DNA from 3 places in the Serratia proteamaculans genome. Region 2 is predicted to be linked to each of the others. Evidence: predicted binding sites of a transcription regulator. Region 2 holds the regulator's gene; each other region holds the start of a gene.
The links. Region 2 encodes CRP, which controls carbon source genes, mostly activating them, when cyclic AMP is high. Its sites were predicted from a motif close to ATGTGANNNNNNTCACAT; they were not measured.
Positions count from the first base shown of each region.

Region 1: a site for CRP is predicted at 1,041-1,058, ahead of deoC (deoxyribose-phosphate aldolase). Genes of this name have one in related genera too.
Region 3: a site for CRP is predicted at 943-960, ahead of mlc (sugar metabolism global transcriptional regulator Mlc). Genes of this name have one in related genera too.

Region 1 covers NZ_OX461105.1:643,848-646,121, forward strand. The annotation lists gene QOT07_RS02955 (NupC/NupG family nucleoside CNT transporter) at 1-906, shown strand, start outside; gene deoC (deoxyribose-phosphate aldolase) at 1,280-2,059, shown strand; gene deoA (thymidine phosphorylase) at 2,129-2,274, shown strand, end outside.
Region 2 covers NZ_OX461105.1:5,011,151-5,013,424, forward strand. The annotation lists gene QOT07_RS23370 (phosphoribulokinase) at 1-8, shown strand, start outside; gene QOT07_RS23375 (OsmC family protein) at 49-456, opposite strand; gene crp (cAMP-activated global transcriptional regulator CRP) at 836-1,468, shown strand; gene QOT07_RS23385 (YccS/YhfK family putative transporter) at 1,523-2,274, shown strand, end outside.
Region 3 covers NZ_OX461105.1:2,468,623-2,470,896, reverse strand. The annotation lists gene mlc (sugar metabolism global transcriptional regulator Mlc) at 1-851, opposite strand, end outside; gene QOT07_RS11635 (LysR family transcriptional regulator) at 1,011-1,901, opposite strand; gene QOT07_RS11630 (MFS transporter) at 2,051-2,274, shown strand, end outside.

The sequences.
Region 1 (2,274 bases), 4.4 Mb from region 2:
ATCCGCGTGCTGGGCGGCGGTGTGCAAAAGCTGTTGGGCACCTCGCGTACTGAATCCCTGTCGGCTACCGCCAATATCTTCGTGGGCCAGACCGAAGCCCCACTGGTGGTGCGTCCGTATATCGCTACCATGACCCAGTCTGAACTGTTCACCGTTATGTGTGGCGGCCTGGCCTCGGTGGCCGGTTCGGTGCTGGCGGGCTATGCCCAGATGGGCGTACCGCTGGAATACCTGATTGCCGCTTCATTCATGGCTGCGCCGGGTGGCTTGCTGTTTGCCAAGCTGATGGTGCCGGAAACTGAAAAAACCCACGATAAAGACGATGCGACGAAGCTGATCGCGGAAGAAGATCGCCCGGCTAACGTGATCGATGCGGCGGCTTCAGGCGCGGCTTCCGGCATGCAGTTGGCGTTGAACGTGGGCGCGATGTTGCTGGCGTTTATCGCATTGATCGCCCTGTTGAACGGTATCCTCGGGGGTATCGGCGGCTGGTTCGACTTCCCGCAACTGTCACTGGAATTGATACTCGGCTGGGTATTCTCACCGATAGCCTTCCTGATCGGGGTGCCTTGGCATGAAGCGATGACCGCCGGTTCGTTTATCGGCCAGAAAATTATCGTGAATGAATTTGTTGCCTACATGAACTTCGGTGCCTATCTGCGTCCGGATGACGTGGTTGCGGCAGACGGGTTGCAGGTGTTGTCGGCGCATACCAAGGCGATCATCTCCTTTGCCCTGTGCGGCTTTGCCAACCTGTCATCGGTGGCGATCCTGCTCGGCGGCCTGGGCAGCATGGCGCCGAACCGTCGTCACGACATCGCACGTTTCGGTCTGAAAGCCGTAGCGGCGGGCACGCTCTCCAACCTGATGAGCGCGACCATCGCCGGGTTCTTCCTGGCGCTGTAAGCCCGGGGCTGTCCTGCAGAGGGCAACAGGCTCTATTGCAGGACACCGCCTATACTTCTAACACGGGCACAGAATGCTGTGCCCGCTGTCTTTGCCCGTTTCTTTAGCGAATTTGTGAACGATATCGCGTTATTTTGTGATGCTCTTCACATATAATTCCGGTCTGTTACAGTGTTATTTCATATAGTGTGACTGCGAGCGCGAATTGCCTCAGGCGATCGTGTTCAAATAGCTATTACTGACCCTGCGCGAGGCGCAGCGTCATGTGCGGTGAGAAGGATCTCAGTTGCCGATGAGGGAACCCGTTCCCCAGCGCTATCTTCAAGGAACCAAGTCCGCTCGCCAACACCCAGGTACTCAGTTGGAGAGTTTTATGACCGAATTAACCGCAGCAGCGCAACGTGCGCTGACCCTAATGGATTTAACCACGCTGAACGATGATGACACCGATGAGAAAGTGATCGCGCTGTGTCGTCAGGCGAACAGCCCGGCCGGACATACCGCGGCCATCTGCATTTATCCGCGCTTTATCCCGGCGGCGCGCAAGGCCCTGCGTGAGCAGGGGACGCCAGACATCCGCATTGCGACCGTCACCAACTTCCCGCATGGCAACGATGATATTGAGATTGCGCTGGCGGAAACGCGTGCAGCTATCGCTTACGGTGCCGATGAAGTGGACGTGGTATTCCCTTACCGCGCGCTGATCGCCGGTAATGAGCAGGTCGGTTTTGAACTGGTAAAACAGTGCAAGCAGGCCTGTCTGGCCGCCAACGTGCTGCTGAAAGTGATCATCGAAAGCGGTGAGCTGAAGCAGGCCAATCTGATCCGCAAGGCGTCGGAAATTGCCATCAAGGCCGGCGCAGACTTTATCAAGACCTCAACCGGTAAAGTGCCGGTCAACGCGACGCTGGAAAGCGCTGAGCTGATGATGTCGGTGATCCGCGATCTGGGCGTCGCCAAAACGGTGGGCTTTAAGCCGGCCGGTGGTGTGCGTACGGCAGAAGATGCACTGCATTACCTGCAACTTGCCGATCGTATTCTGGGTGAGGGCTGGGCCGATGCACGTCATTTCCGCTTCGGGGCTTCCAGTCTGTTAGCCAGCCTGTTGGCGACGCTGGGCCACAGTGCCGAGACGTCCGGCGACGGTTACTGATCTATTCCGTCGGTAAGGCGCGAAATGGCGCCTGCCCGTACTCTACATTAGCTAAAACAGGGGGACGCCTTGTTCCTGGCACAAGAAATTATTCGTAAAAAACGTGACGGTCAGCCGTTGAGCGAAGCGGAAATCCGCTTTTTCATCAATGGGATCCGTGACAATGTGGTTTCCGAAGGTCAGATCGCGGCATTAGCGATGACCATTTATTTCCA
Region 2 (2,274 bases):
TCGAGTAACTTATCAGAGCGCGGCGACAGGCCGCGCCCCCTCTATCCGTCAGGACACTGCGCGGATTTCAAAACTGTGGGTCACGCTGGCTGCCTGACTCAACATCAGCGAGACCGAGCAGTACTTCTCGGCGGAAAGGTTTACCGCCCGCTCAACAATCTTGTCACTTAAATCTTTACCGGTGACGATAAAATGCAGGTTGATATGGGTAAACAAGCGTGGCGCTTCTTCACGCCGTTCGGAGGTCAATTTCACCTCGCAGTCGCGCACATCGTTACGTCCTTTTTGCAGGATCGACACCACATCGATCGCGCTGCAGCCTCCCACCGACATCAGCACCATTTCCATCGGGCTGGGGGCTTTATCACCGGCGTTACCGTCCATCAGCACCTGATGGCCAGACGCGGATTCACCCAGAAACGTCAGCCCTTCCACCCACTTAACTCTTGCCTGCATACTGGTCACTCCGGTTAATTTCTTAAAATCAGACTACGCTTTCGCATAGAAACTGGCAACGGAACCTGATGCTAATCATGCTGAAGCGAGACAACACAAGACACCCGCCTCACTCTGTGCTACAAACAGAGCCGCAATAAATCTTTCCGGGACACTGATTTCAGGGAAACTCCCAGGGAAAGGCTCCTTTACCGGTATGTTAACAGAATGTAGCTTGCAGCTCTCCCGGCAAGTTAATATGCTAGGGCGACAGCGTATATTTATGACACGCCTCAAAACCTGCTGCCAGCCACCATTAAAAAAACGGCGACAGCACGTTTTACAGGGAACTCTGACCCCTGTGACACAAGGCAGCGATAACAACAGAGGATAACAGCGAATGGTTCTCGGCAAACCGCAAACAGACCCTACTCTCGAATGGTTCCTGTCTCATTGCCATATCCACAAATATCCATCCAAAAGTACGCTGATTCACCAAGGTGAAAAGGCCGAAACGCTTTACTACATCGTCAAAGGCTCCGTAGCGGTGCTGATTAAGGATGAAGAAGGTAAAGAGATGATCCTGTCCTACCTTAACCAGGGGGATTTCATCGGCGAGCTTGGATTATTTGAAGAAGGTCAGGAGCGTAGCGCCTGGGTTAGGGCGAAAACCGCCTGTGAAGTGGCTGAAATTTCCTATAAGAAATTCCGCCAGTTGATTCAGGTTAACCCGGACATCCTGATGCGCCTGTCAGCGCAGATGGCAAACCGTCTGCAGATCACCTCTGAGAAAGTGGGTAACCTTGCTTTCCTGGACGTGACGGGCCGCATCGCGCAAACACTGCTGAACCTGGCGAAACAGCCTGATGCCATGACCCACCCGGATGGCATGCAGATTAAAATTACCCGCCAGGAAATTGGCCAGATCGTCGGTTGTTCACGTGAAACCGTTGGTCGTATTCTGAAAATGCTGGAAGATCAAAATCTGATCTCCGCCCACGGCAAAACTATTGTCGTTTACGGCACGCGTTAATTACTGAAAAAACGGCGCGATGATTCGCGCCGTTTTTTTATGCCCTGAATCATCATGTGGCGCCGACTGATTTACCACCCGGAAGTCAATTACGCACTGCGGCAAACGCTGGTGCTTTGCCTGCCGGTACTGCTGGGCCTGCTGATTGGCCAGCTGCAATACGGCCTGCTATTTTCCCTGGTCCCCGCCTGCTGTAACATCGCCGGGCTGGACACGCCCCACAAACGCTTCTTCAAACGCCTGATCGTCGGCGGTTCCCTGTTTGCCTTCAGTAGCCTGTTGCTGCAGCAAGTTCTGCTTTGGCAGTTGCCGCTGCCGTTACTGATGCTCGGCCTGGCCCTGTTGCTCGGCGTCAGCGGTGAAATCAGCCCGTTACACGCCCGCCTGCTGCCTGCCGCACTGGTAGCCGCCATCTTCTCTCTCAGCATGGTCGGTAGAGTCCCGCTGTGGCACGCACCGCTGTTATACGTGGTCGGTACCGCCTGGTACGGCCTGTTCACCTGGTTCTGGTTCAAGCTGTGGAAAGAACAACCGATGCGCGAGTCGCTCAATCAGCTCTATCTGGAGCTGGCGGACTACTTCGAAGCCAAATACTCGCTACTGACCCAGCATACCGATCCGCAGACTGCACTACCGCCATTGTTGGTACGCCAGCAAAAAGTCATGGACTTGATCACCCTGCTGTACCAGCAGCTTAATTTTTTGCCGCACGCCAGTAACCTTGAGCAAAAGCGCCTGCAACGCACCTTTCAGGTCGCGCTGGATTTGCAGGAACACATCACCGTCAGCCTGCATCTGCCGGAAGA
Region 3 (2,274 bases), 2.5 Mb from region 2:
GAGGTGCCGAGACGTTGCTGGGCGATTTCCAGAATATTTTCGATACTGGCGACGGTTTCCAGACAGCCGTGATTGCCGCAGTAACAGCGTTTACCGTAAGGATCAACCTGCGTATGACCAATCTCAACCACGCTGTGGCTACCAGCGTGCAACACCCTGCCACCGGTGATCACCCCGGCGCCGACGTTGTGGTCGATCACCACCTGGATCACGTTCTGGCTGCCGCGTGAAGCACCGTATAACGCTTCGGCCATGGTCCAGGCGCTGATGTCGTGTTGTAAATAAACCGGCAGCCCGGTGCGCGTTTCCAGCGCAGGCCCTAATGGCATGTCTTCTACATCGTAAAACGGCATGCGGTGTACTACGCCGGAAATCGCGTCGACCATGCCCGGCAGCGTAATGGCGATCGCCGTTAACCGTTCCAGCTTGCTTTGATGACGGATAAAGAACTGGTCGACTTCAGCGAGAATGCGTTTTAACAGCGGATCGGGATGTTCGGCGGCCAGTGGCAACAACTCTTCCACCACCAGTTTGCTGCTGATATCGCGCAGCGCCAGCGTAATGGTGCCACGGCTGATGCGGGCGGAAAGGTAGTGCCAGGCTTCGGTGTCCAGTACCAGCCCAACCGCCGGACGACCGCGACTGCCGACTTCCTGAAATTCGGTTTCTTTAACCAGATGGGCTTCCAGCAGTTCGCGTACGATTTTGGTGATACTGGCGGGGGCGAGCTGAGCGCGTTTTGACAGTTCGATGCGCGAAATTGGGCCCAGTTGATCGATTAACCGATAAACTGCCCCTGCATTTGTTTGCTTGATTTGATCGATATGCCCAGGCTGCCCAACAGCAATCACAAACCTGCTCCTACTATTTTTCGCGCTTCTAAATAAAGACTATCGGCTATGGTGGGGCTTTTGTAATACAGCGTCAACTATTTGATTCGTTATGTGATTTGCTGCACAAATTCACCCCACTTTCACTGCGGATTGTGTTTTATTTACCCAGTTCAGCGTTCAGGGCAACAGTAATGCCATCAAGGATTTGGCCGCGGCGGTCAGGGGCCGTTGACGATGATGAACCAGCCAAACTTCAGTCATCGCCTCTGGTTCCGCCAGCGGTAAATATTGCACACCGTCGATTTTAACCCGGGCAAAAGACGCCGGCAGAATCGAGATACCCAGCCCGGAAGACACCAGGCCAATGATGGTCATCGCCTCGCCCACCTCCTGGGTGATATAGGGAGTGATCCCTGCTTTGGCCAGCAGCGACAAGATCTCGTCATGCAGCGCGGTGCCCACCTCGCGTGAGAAAAACACAAAGGGTTCTTCCGCCAGATGTTGGAAACGCAGCGTGCCCGGCGCCACATGGGTTAGCGGGTGTCCTTCCGGTACCACCGCCACCAACGGCTCGCACAGTAACAGTTGATGCTTTAAGGCGTCCGGCAAGCGGGTATTACGCATCACCCCCAGATCCAGACTGCCATTGAGTAAGGGTTCGATCTGCTGCTTGGTGTTCACTTCGCGCATTTTGATATGCACCTGTGGGTGCTGTTGGCGAAAAGCACGCAAACTGCGCGACACCACGCTGATAAAGGGAGCCGAAGAGGTGAAGCCTATGGTCAACTCACCCACCTCACCACGTTCCAGCCGCGCCGCTTTCTCCGCCGCGCGGCCGACCTGATCGAGCACCTGATAGGCCTCTTTCAGGAACATTTCCCCCGCCTGCGTCAGGCTGACATTGCGGTTGTTACGCGCCAGCAGGCGTGCGCCGACCATTTCCTCCAGCGCCTGGATCTGCTGACTGAGCGGCGGCTGGGAAATCCGCAGGCGTTCCGCGGCGCGGCCAAAATGCAGCTCTTCTGCCACGGCAATGAAATAACGCAGATGCCTCAATTCGATATTCATACTTTAAACGTCTTAATTTGAATTATTAATATATTAGACAAAAAACTGCCCTCTCCCTATGATTTTGTTAACCAAAGATGTGCTTGTTTAAATCACGCCAAGTTCGGTAAGGAAAAACTGTGACAACCCCTGTGCGTTCTGCGGCCAATATGCCGTCGACGCTGGCCGCCAATGACGATGCGGCTGCTGCGCCAAAAACTCAACGTTCCACCCTGAATAAACTTCCCTACATCGAACGCGGAACGCCGCAGTTTATGCGCGTCACCCTGGCGTTGTTCTCTGCCGGGTTGGCCACTTTCGCCTTGTTGTATTGCGTGCAGCCGATCCTGCCGGTTTTGTCACAGGACTTCGGCATCTCTCCGGCGGAAAGTAG